Variovorax paradoxus: one gene and its partner. The protein of the gene in region 1 interacts with the protein of each later gene in a pairwise test. Links are inferred from orthologs where the notes say so. Each region holds a gene or a part of one and is shown on either strand. Other genes may lie near its edges.

What was found.
Region 2: the proteins of purT (region 1) and QHG62_RS05070 interact in binary tests that used the Escherichia coli proteins (3 or more experiments, as listed by UniProt). The link is inferred for Variovorax paradoxus from one-to-one orthologs.

Annotation. Positions count from the first base shown.
Region 1 is NZ_CP123990.1:3,382,375-3,388,507, reverse strand. Bases 1,770-4,560 are described here. They hold purT (formate-dependent phosphoribosylglycinamide formyltransferase), read right to left. Parts: upstream 3,871-4,560; coding sequence 2,668-3,870; downstream 1,770-2,667. Other genes in these bases: QHG62_RS16310 (3-hydroxybutyryl-CoA dehydrogenase), read left to right, coding at 4,056-4,560; QHG62_RS16320 (helix-turn-helix domain-containing protein), read right to left, coding at 1,770-2,331. In the rest of the region: QHG62_RS16330 (branched-chain amino acid ABC transporter permease), read right to left, coding at 1-606; QHG62_RS16325 (branched-chain amino acid ABC transporter permease), read right to left, coding at 613-1,488; more of QHG62_RS16320, read right to left, coding at 1,504-1,769; more of QHG62_RS16310, read left to right, coding at 4,561-4,904; QHG62_RS16305 (crotonase/enoyl-CoA hydratase family protein), read left to right, coding at 4,937-5,761; QHG62_RS16300 (serine hydrolase domain-containing protein), read left to right, coding at 5,797-6,133. UniProt on the Escherichia coli protein: Involved in the de novo purine biosynthesis. Catalyzes the transfer of formate to 5-phospho-ribosyl-glycinamide (GAR), producing 5-phospho-ribosyl-N-formylglycinamide (FGAR). Formate is provided by PurU via hydrolysis of 10-formyl-tetrahydrofolate.
Region 2 is NZ_CP123990.1:1,055,884-1,062,178, reverse strand. What follows is about bases 1,138-4,090. They hold QHG62_RS05070 (polyprenyl synthetase family protein), read right to left. Parts: upstream 3,095-4,090; coding sequence 2,180-3,094; downstream 1,138-2,179. Other genes in these bases: QHG62_RS05060 (aromatic ring-hydroxylating oxygenase subunit alpha), read left to right, coding at 3,639-4,090; QHG62_RS05065 (exodeoxyribonuclease VII small subunit), read right to left, coding at 3,091-3,357; dxs (1-deoxy-D-xylulose-5-phosphate synthase), read right to left, coding at 1,138-2,138. In the rest of the region: QHG62_RS05080 (TRAP transporter substrate-binding protein), read right to left, coding at 1-169; more of dxs, read right to left, coding at 282-1,137; more of QHG62_RS05060, read left to right, coding at 4,091-4,781; QHG62_RS05055 (DMT family transporter), read left to right, coding at 4,804-5,721; QHG62_RS05050 (sulfurtransferase), read left to right, coding at 5,759-6,295.

The DNA of each region.
Region 1 (6,133 bases):
GCGAATGGCAACGAAGGCGCGCCCGGTCGGCGAGCGCAGCAGATTCAAAATGCCCAGCGTGCTGAGCACCGCCACCACCAGACACAGAAAGTAGAAGCCGTTGCCCGACCCGAGCGACCAGCCGAAGAGCTGCGGTGACTTCACATGCAGACCCGCGTTGCCGCCCGTCACGCTCTCCCAGCGCGCGAACACCTCTTCGACGATGAAGCCGAACGACAGCGTCGCAATACCCAGGTAGATGCCCTTCACGCGCAAGGCAGGCAATGCGACCACCACGCCCACCGCCGCCGACAGCGCTGCGGCCGCGAGAAGCGCAATCGGAAACGGCACGCCCATGTTGGTAAGCACGCCTTGCGTGTACGCACCCGCCCCGAGAAACGCCGCATGCCCGATGGAAAACTGCCCTGTAAAGCCGGCGAGCAACATCAAACCCAACCCGACGATGCCGTAGATCAGCACAAAGGTCAGCTGCGCGAGCCAGTACTCGTCGATGGCCCACGGCGCAACGATGAGGAAAGCCACGAGCAGGCCGTACCAGAACACATGGCCGCCGTGCCGCGCAAGGCGGACGTCCTGGTCGTAGCTGGTCTTGAAGATGAAGCGCATATCGAGCTAGACCTTCTTGCGCAGCTTCTCGCCGAACAACCCGTTCGGCTTGATCATCAGCATCAGCAGCACCACGATGTATGGCGCCGTGTCCTTGAAACCGTCGGGCAGGTAGAACCCGGCAAACGATTCGACGATGCCGATCACCAGCCCGCCGACGATGGCACCCGGCAGGCTGCCGAACCCGCCCACCACCGCGGCCGGGAAGGCCTTGAGCCCGATGAAGCCCATGTTCGCGTGCACGAAGGTAATGGGCGCGAGCAGCATGCCGGCAATGGCCGCCACCGCCGCCGCCAGCCCCCACACCAGCCCGTTGAGCCGCTTCACCGGAATGCCCATGTAGTAGGCCGCGAGCTGGTTCTGCGAAGAGGCCTGCATCGCAATGCCCAGCTTGCTGTAGCGGAACATCGCGAACAGCAACCCGCAGAGGATGGCGGTGGCAATGATGATGGCGAGCTGCTCCAGGTTGACCACCAGCTCGCCCACCTTCCAGATCTGGTCCTTGTAGGGAACGGCCAGCGTGTGCGTGTCGGTGCCGATGCCCGGCACCATGGTGATGAGCCCGCGCGCCACATACGCAATGCCGATGGTCAGCATCACGATGGAGAACTGCGGCTGCCCGAGGATGGGACGAATCACCACCAGCTCCAGCAGCACGCCGAAAGCCGCCATGGCCACCAGCGCCAGCACGGCCGCAAGCCAGAACGGCATGCCGAACAGCGACATGCCGGCAAAGGCACCGAAAGCGCCGAGCATCATCAGGTCGCCCTGCGCAAAGCTCACGGTTTCGGTGGCCTTGTAGATGAGCACGAAGCCCAGCGCGATCAACCCATAGATGCAGCCTTGCGCAATGCCCGACAGCAGGAGCTGAAGTATTTGCATGCGGCCTCTTTTGCGCTACTGCCTGTAGCCGCCGGCCGCATCGTGCAGCGCGAGGCGGCGCGAACCGGCGACGATGTCGCTCGGCTTGAGCCCATACACCTGCCGGATCGAATGGCTGAAGTGCGTCGAATCGGGGTATCCGGTGTCCAGCGCGATGTCGGTCAGTGTGCTGGTCTGGCGCACGTAGCGCAACAGGCTTCGCGCGCGCTTCCAGGCGCGGAAGGCACGAAACGCCGTGCCGGTCTCCTGTTTGAACAAGTGCAGGAAGCGCGAGAAGGACAGGTGCACCGAAGCCGCGCAGTCTTCGGCCGAAGTGGGCGCAGCCGGGTCGGCGTTGATGGCATCGATGACCTTGCGGATGCGCGGATCGAGTGCACGCGGCGCCAGGTCTTCGCCGAAGAACAGGCGATCGAACTCCAGCCCTTCGAAGCTCTGACGGCCCGACAGTGCGAGCAGGTGGGTGTGTACATCGCGCATGCGCTGCACGAAAGCGGGCGCATCGACCGGGCCGCAGTGCTGCATGAAACCAGGCAGGCGCGCGGGATCGACCGATTCCGATTCGACCAGCAGATTGAAGATGAGCGGGTGCGCGCTTTCAACGCGGTGCGGCACCTGCGGCGGCACCACGAACAGTTCGCCCGCCTGCCATGCACCTCCGCCGATGCGCAGGCGGTTGGGCGGTGCGCCGGCGGGCGACACATACACGCCATACCCGCCCATGGTGCGTTCGGCTGCGGCCCCGAGCAGCCCTGCATAGAACACGCGCTGGTGCGTGAGCCACATCAGGCGCTCTCCGCGCTGCCCGGCGCCGCTGCCTGGCAACGTCGTGTTCGATCGCTGCATGCTGTCTGTCTCCTGCATCGGGCCGCTGCCGGCCGATGGCCAGTGCTGCGTTGGCAGGATCGTAGCGGCGGGGGCTCGCTGCGCGGCATGCATTTGCGCGGGGACTTTCCCTAGGCTCATGCGAACGGCCGGCGCGTTCCGGCGTTCGGCGATGCTTCGGGTTGCGCGGCAGTGCGCTGGGCGCCTTCGAACAGGGCGCGGGCCTGGGGGTGCGGCATGGTGTCTCCGGTGGCCGGGCGGCGTTCGCCCGGTCCTGTGCACGATGCCTTCGAGCCCCCCGGCCCGGCTTGCGAAAACTGGCTGTGCTTGCTTACGGCCTACTTGCGCACGGGCCGGTCAGGCCTTGCGCGGCTTCACGCGCGAGGCAGCTTCCTTGGCATTGACCCGCGCCGTTTCCACATCGCCCGCATGTGCGAGCGCCACGCCCATGCGGCGCTTGGCAAAGCTCTCTGGCTTGCCGAACAGGCGGATGTCGCTGCCGGGCACCTGCAGCGCCTCGGCCACGCCGTCGAACGCAATGCCGGCCGCATCGATACCGCCGTAGATCACTGCGCTGGCACCCGGGCTCTTGAGCGACGTATCCACCGGCAGGCCGAGGATCGCGCGCGCATGCAGCTCGAACTCGTTCTGCCACTGGGTAGCCATGGTCACCATGCCGGTGTCGTGCGGACGCGGGCTCACTTCGCTGAACCAGACCTCGTCGCCCTTCACGAACAGCTCGACGCCGAAGAGGCCCTGGCCGCCGAGGTCAGCCGTGACGGCCTGCGCAATCTGCTGCGCCTTCTGCAGCGCGGCAGGTGCCATGGGGTGCGGCTGCCAGCTTTCGACATAGTCGCCGCTCACCTGCACATGGCCGATGGGTTCGCAGAACTGGGTCTGCACCGCGCCGGCGGCGTCCTTTGCGCGTACGGTGAGCAGCGTGATCTCGTAGTCGAAGTCGATGAAGCCTTCGACGATGACGCGGCCATGGCTCACTCGGCCGCCGGCCATGGCGTAGTCCCACGCCTTCTGCACGTCGGCCGGGCCGTCGATCTTGCTCTGGCCCTTGCCCGAACTGCTCATCACGGGCTTGACGATGCAGGGGTACCCAATGCCGGCGTCGATGGCGGCCTGCAGTTCGGCCAGCGAGTCGCAGAACTTGTAGGGGCTGGTGGGCACGCCCAGCGTCTCGGCGGCCAGGCGGCGGATGCCTTCGCGGTCCATCGTGAGGCGGGCGGCGCGGGCGGTGGGAATCACGCGCACCACGCCGGCGTCTTCGAGCTGCTGCAGCATCGGCGTGGCGATGGCCTCGATCTCGGGCACCACGAGCATGGGCTTCTCGGCCTCGATCAGCGCCTTGAGTTGTTCGGGGTCACTCATGGTGATGGTGCGCGCATGGTGCGCCACCTGCTGCCCGGGCGCGTTCTCGTAGCGGTCGACCGCAATGGTTTCGACGCCGAGGCGTTGCAGGGCGATCAGCACCTCCTTGCCGAGCTCGCCGGAGCCGAGCAGCATCACGCGGGTGGCCGAGGGGGAAAGAGGGGTGCCGAGGGTGGTCATGGTCGGGGTCGAAAAAGAGAAGAGAAAAAAAGCGATCGCCGCACTGTAAGCCACCCGGTGGCGGCCGTGTCACTCGCGGCAACAGCGGCCCGGCGGGGCTGCTTCACAATCGATCTCCTGCAGCGTGGCAGCCTTCGCGCCACGCGCCCCTTATCCCGTTCTTTCTTTATTCAAGGAGTTTTCTCATGACGATCCAGACCGTCGGCATCATCGGCGCCGGAACGATGGGCAATGGCATTGCGCAGGCCTGCGCGGTGGCCGGCGTCAATGTGGTGATGGTCGACATTGCCCAGGCGGCGGTCGACAAGGGCTTGGCCACTGTCTCGGGCAGCCTCGACCGCTTGATCAAGAAAGAAAAGCTCACGGCCGAGCAGAAGACCGCGGCGCTCGCGCTGATCAAGGGCTCGACCAACTATGACGACCTGAAGAGCGCGCAGCTCGTGATCGAAGCCGCCACCGAGAACCATGCGCTCAAGCTCAAGATCCTGAAGCAGGTCGACGACATGCTGGCACCCGAGGTGATCATTGCGTCGAACACCTCGTCGATTTCCATCACCCAGCTCGCGGCCGCCACCTCGCGCGCCGACCGCTTCATCGGCATGCACTTTTTCAACCCGGTGCCGATGATGGCGCTGGTGGAGCTGATCCGCGGCTATCTGACAAGCGACGCCACGCATGACGCGGTGAAGGCGCTGGCCGAGAAGCTGGGCAAGTCGCCCATCACGGTGAAGAACGCGCCGGGCTTCGTGGTCAACCGCATCCTGGTGCCGATGATCAACGAGGCCTTCTTCGTGCTGTCCGAAGGCATTGCCACCGCCGAAGACATCGACGCCGGCATGAAGCTGGGCTGCAACCAGCCCATCGGCCCGCTGGCGCTGGCTGACATGATCGGCCTGGATGTGTGCCTGGCCGTGATGGAGGTCTACCTCGAGCAGTTCGGCGATTCCAAGTACCGGCCGTGCCCGCTGCTGAAGGAAATGGTCGCGGCCGGCCAGCTGGGCCGCAAGACCGGGCGCGGCGTGTACACCTACTGAGCGCCCCGAAAGAACAACAAAGGAGACAAGCCATGACCGCCGCGCCCATCACCGCAACCACCCCACCCGCCGAAGGCTGCATCGACACGCAGGTCATCGACCATGTGCTGCTGATCGGCATCAACCGCCCCGCCAAGCGCAACGGCTGGACGCCGCCGATGTTCAGGCAGTTGGCCGAGGCCTACACCCGGCTGGACGACGACCCGGAGCTGCGCGTGGGCGTGCTGCATGCGTTCGGCGACCACTTCACGGCGGGCCTGGATCTGCCGGCGGTGACCGAATACATGAAGCGCGGCGAAAAGGCGGTTCCGCCGGGCTTGGTGGAGCCGCACGACTTCGGCCTGCCCGGCTACCGCCGCCGCACCAAGCCGATGGTGGTGGCGGTGAAGGGCATCTGCTTCACGGTCGGTATCGAGCTGATGCTGGGCGCCGACATCGTGGTGGCGGCCGACAACTGCCGCTTCTCGCAGATGGAAGTGCAGCGCGGCATCATGGCCACGGGCGGCGCCACGCTTCGCATGGCCGAGCGCGCGGGCGTGGGCAATGCCATGCTGCACCTGCTCACGGCCGACGAGTTCGACAGCGCCGAGGCTTATCGCCTCAACTTCGTGCAGAAAGTGGTGCCCGCCGGGCAGGAGCTCGACGCGGCGCTGGCCATTGCGCAGCGCATCGCGGCGCAGGCGCCGCTGGCCGTGGTGGCCACCCGGCTCAACGTGATCAAGGCCGTCGAGCAAGGGCCGCTCGCCGCCGTGTCGGAATTCATCGAAACACAGAAGCGCCTGTCGAACAGCGAAGATGCGGCTGAAGGCGTGCGTTCTTTTGTCGAGCGCAGGCCGGCACGCTTCAGCGGCCGTTGACGAGCAAGTTGAAGATGAATTCCACCGGAGCCACGATGCCCATGTCCTTTTTCCAACGCACGGCGCTCGTCGCCGCCTTCGCACTGCTCGCCGTGAACACCTCCTCGAATGCCCAGACGTCCGCGCCCGCCGCGCTTCCCGATCCGGCGGCCACCTCGGTCGAGGCCATGGGCTGGATGAAGGGCTTCCCGCCGCCGCCCGACAAGCTGATTACCTTCGACAACCCGGTCGGCGGCGTGTTTCCGCGCACGCGCTGGAGCTTTTCGCATGTGCGCGAAACCGTGCCCACGGCCAACGTGTGGCGCGGCAGCGGCACGCCCAGCCCGTTGCCGGCGGCGCCGCGCACCGACATCGAAGCCGTCACGTTCAAGC
Region 2 (6,295 bases), 2.3 Mb from region 1 along the record:
TGACCGCCTTGGCAAACACTTCAGCGCCGCCGTAGATGGTGTCCAGCGACTTGGGAAAGCTGGAGGCCAGGCGCCAGCGGACGGCGGCTTGCGCATGAACTGCGGGCGCAATGCCGGCGGCCAGAACGCCGGCAATGCCGGCGTTTTTGATGAGGGAACGACGATCCATTGAATTCACTCCGAGTGCATTGGAAAAAACGAAACGCGGCTTGTGGCCGCGTCGACGACTTTCGTAAGTCGCCGCGATTGTAAAAACGTGCTTACAGGCAGCCCGCCGGGGTTTACCCTGCGACGGAACCGAAGCGCTGCGCAATCGAGGCTTGGATGCCCGCTGCGTCAAGGCCGATGGACGCGAGCAGCTTGGCCGGATCGCCATGCTCGATGAAGCGGTCCGGCAGCCCCAGCTGGAGCACAGGCTTCTGAACGTTGGCCGCCTGCAACGCCTCGAGCACCGCACTGCCCGCGCCGCCCATGACGGCGCCCTCTTCGAGCGTGACGATGGCGTCGTGCGTGCCTGCCACCTGCAGCAGCAGGTCGACGTCGAGCGGCTTGGCCCAACGCATGTTGACCACGGTTGCGTCGAGCGATTCGGCTGCGGTGAGCGCCGGGTACAGCAAGGTGCCGAATGCAAGGATTGCAATGCGCTTGCCTTCGCGGCGTACTTCGCCCTTGCCGAACGGCAGCGAATCGAGCGCCAGGTGCGGCGTAACGCCGGCGCCCGATCCGCGCGGATAGCGCACGGCCACCGGGTGGTTCTGTTCGTAGGCGCTCGAGAGCAGCTGGCGGCATTCGCGCTCGTCGGCCGGGCACGCAATGCTCATGTTGGGAATGCAGCGCAGGAACGGAATGTCGTACGCGCCCGCATGCGTGGCGCCGTCGGCACCCACGAGGCCCGCCCGGTCCAGCGCAAACACCACAGGCAGGTTCTGGATTGCGACGTCGTGAATCAGCTGGTCGTAGGCGCGCTGCAGAAAGGTCGAATAGATGGCGACCACCGGCTTCAGGCCTTCGCATGCCAAGCCGGCCGCAAACGTTACGGCATGCTGCTCGGCAATGCCGACGTCGTAGTAGCGATCGGGAAAGCGCTGTTCGAACTCGACCAACCCCGAACCTTCGCGCATGGCCGGCGTGATGCCCACCAGGCGGCCGTCGTGCGCGGCCATGTCGCAGAGCCACTGGCCGAAGACCTGCGTGAAGGTCTGCTTGGCCACTGCGGCCGACTTGACCAGGCCCACCTGCGGATCGAACTTGCCCGGCCCGTGGTAGGCCACCGGGTCGGCCTCGGCGAGCTTGTAGCCCTGCCCCTTCTTGGTGACCACGTGCAGGAACTGCGGGCCGTCCAGGTGCTTGAGGTTTTCGAGCGTGGGCACCAGCGAATCGATGTCGTGCCCATCGATGGGGCCCACGTAGTTGAAGCCGAACTGCTCGAACAGCGTGGCCGGAACCACCATGCCCTTGGCATGCTGCTCGAAGCGCTTGGCCAGCTCGAACAGCGGCGGCGCGGCGCGCAGCACGCTCTTGCCCACGTTCTTGGCGGCGGCGTAGAAGTTGCCGCTCATCAGCTGCGCAAGGTAGCGGTTGAGCGCGCCGACCGGCGGGCTGATCGACATGTCGTTGTCGTTCAGGATCACCAGCAGCTTGCAGTCGCACACGCCGGCGTTGTTGAGCGCCTCGAAGGCCATGCCGGCGGTGAGCGCGCCGTCGCCGATGATGGCCACGGCATGGCGGTCTTCGCCCTTTTGCTTGGCGGCCATGGCCATGCCCAGCGCGGCCGAGATGCTGGTGGACGAATGCGCGGTGCCGAAGGTGTCGTATTCGCTCTCGCTACGCTGCGGGAAGCCCGAGATGCCGCCGATCTGCCGCAGCGTGGGCATGCGATCGCGCCGGCCCGTGAGGATCTTGTGCGGATAGGTCTGGTGGCCCACGTCCCACACCAGCCGGTCGTGCGGCGTGTTGAACACATGGTGCAGCGCCACGGTGAGCTCCACCGTTCCGAGATTGGAACTCAGGTGCCCGCCGGTGCGCGAAACGTTGTCGAGCACGCAGGCGCGCACTTCGTCGGACAGCTGCTTGAGCTGGGCCCGGTCGAACTGCCGGATGGGCGAGGGATCGTGCAGCGTGGGAAGCAGCGGGGCCATGGGAGCGTCGTGGTTCTTCTTGTCCATCTGTTCAACAGAGTTCATCGGTCGCGGTCGACGACCATGTGCGCCAGCGCACGCAGCGCTGCCGTGTCCGCCAGGCCGCTGCGCTCCAGGGCCGCAAGCGCTTCGGCGAGCAGCTGCCTTGCCTGCGCGCGCGCACCGTCGAGGCCCCACAGCGAAACATAAGTGGGCTTGTCTGCCGCAGCGTCCTTGCCCGCCGTCTTGCCGAGGGTTTGCGAATCGGCCGTCACGTCGAGGATGTCGTCGACCACCTGGAACGCCAGGCCGATGGCCGCGCCGTAGTCGCGCAGCGCCGCCAATGCCGCGGGCGCCACGCCGGCCGCGCAGGCCGCACCCATTTCGACACTGCCCTGCAGCAGCGCGCCGGTCTTCAGGCGGTGCATTTCACGCAGCTGCGCTTCGTTCAGCGCCAGGCCCACGCTGGCAAGGTCGATGGCCTGTCCGCCGGCCATGCCCTGGCTGCCGGCGGCGCGTGCCAGCAGCCGGCACAGCGTGGCCTGGATCGATGCGGGAATTTCGTCGCCTTCGGGCGTCAGCAGTTCGAATGCCAGGGCCTGCAGGGCGTCGCCGGCCAGCAGCGCATCGGCTTCGCCGAATTTCACGTGCACCGTGGGCTTGCCACGCCGAAGCACGTCGTTGTCCATGCACGGCAGGTCGTCGTGCACCAGCGAATAGGCATGGATGAGTTCGGTTGCGCAGGCCGCGCGCAGCGCAGCGGCCGCATTGCCGCCGACTGCTTCGCTCGCGGCCAGAACCAGCAAGGGCCGAAGCCGCTTGCCGCCGTCGAGCACGGCATAGCGCATGGCGTCGCCAAGCAGCACAGGTGAATCGACGCCGACCCAGCGCGAAAGCGCCGCTTCGACACGCGCCAGATGCGGCTCGCTCCAGCCTGCCAGACGGGCGGCGTCCCAATCGGCCACGGCGGCGCTCATTCGGCGGTCCAGGGCTTGAGGCTGCCCGCGTCCAGCACCTTGATCTGGTCTTCGACCGCCTGGAGCTTCTCGCGGCAGAAGGCGAGCAGCGCGGCGCCGCGCTGGTAGCTGCCAAGCAACTGGTCGAGCGGCAGCTGGCCGGATTCGAGCTCTGCAACCAATTGTTCCAACTCCTGGAGCCCGGCTTCGTAGCTGGCCGGCAGCGGTCCGGTGTCGGGCGAGGTCGCCGCGCTGGAGGCGGCGGAAGAAGGAACCTTGGGCATGCGGGAGAACAAGTATGAAATCGGGCATTTTAGGGCGGGGAACCGAATGAGCGCCGCTCGCCCCGCTGTGGCCGTTGCATGGCGTCGCCGACGGCCACGGGAACGCTTCGCGATCTGCAGCAAGGGCATACAAAAGGCTGCGGGCGCCGCGATGGCCCCTTGGGTACAATCGCGTGTTCCCCTGCCGGCCGCGCCGGCACAACTCTCGGGCCGTTGCCTTCCCAGACGGCGCCTTCCGTTTTTCTCTTTTTCTCCCTGTGGGGAGCTTGGTCAGGTCCTCCATGTCTGATTTAAGTCTTCAACTGCAGCAGGCCACGAGCCAACTTCCAGTTTCCGCGTACTTCGACGAGTCGCTCTACGCGCGCGAAATGCAAACGCTGTTCGCGCAAGGCCCGCGCTACGTGGGCCACCGCCTGGCCGTGCCCGAGCTCGGCGACTTCCACACCCTGCCGCAGGAGCATCAGGGCCGCGCGCTGGTGCACACGCCCAAGGGGGTGGAGCTCATCTCCAACGTGTGCCGCCACCGGCAGGCGCTCATCCTGCAGGGCCGCGGCCAGCTCGACAACCAGACCGGCGGCAATATCGTTTGCCCGCTGCACCGCTGGACCTACGCCGCTAGCGACCCGCGCACCACGGGCACGCTGATCGGCGCGCCGCATTTCGACCAGGACCCCTGCCTCAATCTGCACAACTACCCGCTCACCGAGTGGAATGGCCTCCTGTTCGAGCGCGGCGCAAACGGCCTCGGGCGCGACGTGGCGGCCGATATGGCCGATCTCGGCCCCCGCGCCGACCTGGACTTCACGGGCTACGCATTCGACCGCGTCGAACTGCACGAGTGCAACTACAACTGGAAGACCTTCATCGAGGTCTACCTTGAGGACTACCATGTCGGGCCGTTCCACCCGGGCCTTGGCAGCTTTGTCACCTGCGACGACCTGCGCTGGGAGTTCAACCGCAACTTCTCGGTGCAAACCGTGGGCGTAGCCAACCGGCTCGGCCGCGCGGGCAGCCCCATCTATCAAAAGTGGCAAGAGCAGTTGCTCAAGTACCGCGAAGGCAAGCCGCCGAAGTACGGCGCGATCTGGCTCACCTACTACCCGCACGTCATGGTCGAGTGGTATCCGCATGTGCTCACGGTATCGACGCTGCACCCGGTGAGCCCCACCAAGACGCTCAACATGGTGGAGTTCTTCTACCCCGAGGAAATCGTCGCGTTCGAGCGCGAGTTCGTCGAAGCCCAGCAGGCCGCCTACATGGAAACCTGCGTGGAAGACGACGAGATTGCCGAGCGCATGGACGCCGGCCGCCGCGCGCTGATGCTGCGCGGCGACGACGAGAGCGGCCCTTACCAGAGCCCCATGGAAGACGGCATGCAGCAGTTCCACGAGTGGTACCGCAGCGCAATGCAGCAGAACGCCTGAGCCCGTAGTGCAAGCGCTCTGGATGGTGCTCGGCGCCTTCTTGTTCGCCACCATGAGCGTGGTGGTCAAGGTGGCTTCGGTGTGGTTCAACAGTGGTGAGATGGTGCTCGGGCGCGGCCTGATCGGCATCGTTTTCTTGTGGCTGCTGGCGCGCAACCGCGGTGTTCCGCTGGCCACGCGCTATCCGGGCATGCACGCCTGGCGCAGCACCATTGGCGTGGTCTCGCTCGGCGCATGGTTCTACGCCATTGCGCACATGCCGCTGGCCACGGCCGTCACGCTCAACTACATGAGCAGCGTGTGGATCGCGGCCTTTCTGGTCGGCGGCACGCTGCTGGCCTGGGTGCCGGTGCCCGGACGCGACGGCCGCGTGGAGCGGCCGCCGCTGCAGGGCACCCTTGCGCTGACCGTGCTGGCGGGATTCGTGGGCGTGGTGCTCATGCTCAAGCCCAGCGTGGATGCGAGCCAGGGTTTCGCAGGGCTGCTCGGTCTGCTTTCCGGGCTTACGGCCGCATTCGCCTACATGCAGGTGGTGGCGCTGTCGCGCATCGGCGAGCCCGAATTGCGCACGGTGTTCTATTTCGCGGTCGGATCGGCCGTGGCCGGCGCGTTTGCCACCGCCGCCACCGGGTTTTCTGGCGGAAATTCATGGACGTGGCAGCATGCGCTGTGGCTGTTGCCGATCGGCCTGTTGGCCGCCCTGGGGCAGCTTTGCATGACGCGCGCCTATGCCACCGCAAAGACCCAGGCCGGTACGCTGGTGGTGGCCAACCTGCAGTATTCCGGCATTGTCTTTGCGGCGTTCTACAGCGTGGTGCTGTTCGACGACCGCATCGACGCCGCCGGCTGGGCCGGCATGGCGCTCATCATCGTGAGCGGCATTGCGGCCACGGTGCTGCGCCAGCGCGCAGTGCCCAAGGCGCCGGCAGAAGAACACTGAACCGCATCGAACCTCATCGACAACGAAGGAGCCCGCCATGTACACAACCCTCGTCAGCGTCGAACAACTCCAGCAACTGCAAGCTGGCGACCTGCCCCTCATGGTTTTCGACTGCAGCTTCGACCTCATGAAGCCCGAGGCAGGCGCGCAGCAATATGCCGCCGCCCACATTCCGGGCGCGGTGTATGCCAACCTCGACACCGACCTCAGCGCAAAGCACGGCATGCCCGGCGCGCACGGCGACGTGGTGGTGGCACAGGAAGACGGCGTGCCTGCCTCGGGCGGCCGCCACCCGCTGCCGAGCCGAGAAAAGTTTGCGGCCTGGCTTTCGAGCGTCGGTTTTTCCAACGAGATGCAGGCGGTGGTGTACGACCGCAACGGAGCCAACTACTGCGGCCGCCTGTGGTGGATGCTCAAGTGGATGGGCCACGACGCGGTGGCGGTGCTCGACGGCGGCCTGCAAGCCTGGCAGGCCGCGGGCGGCAAAGTCACCGACCGCGAAGAGCCCGCGCACTTCCAGTCGAACTTCGTGCCGGGGGAGCCGCTTGCAAAGCTTGTGACCACCGACACTGTG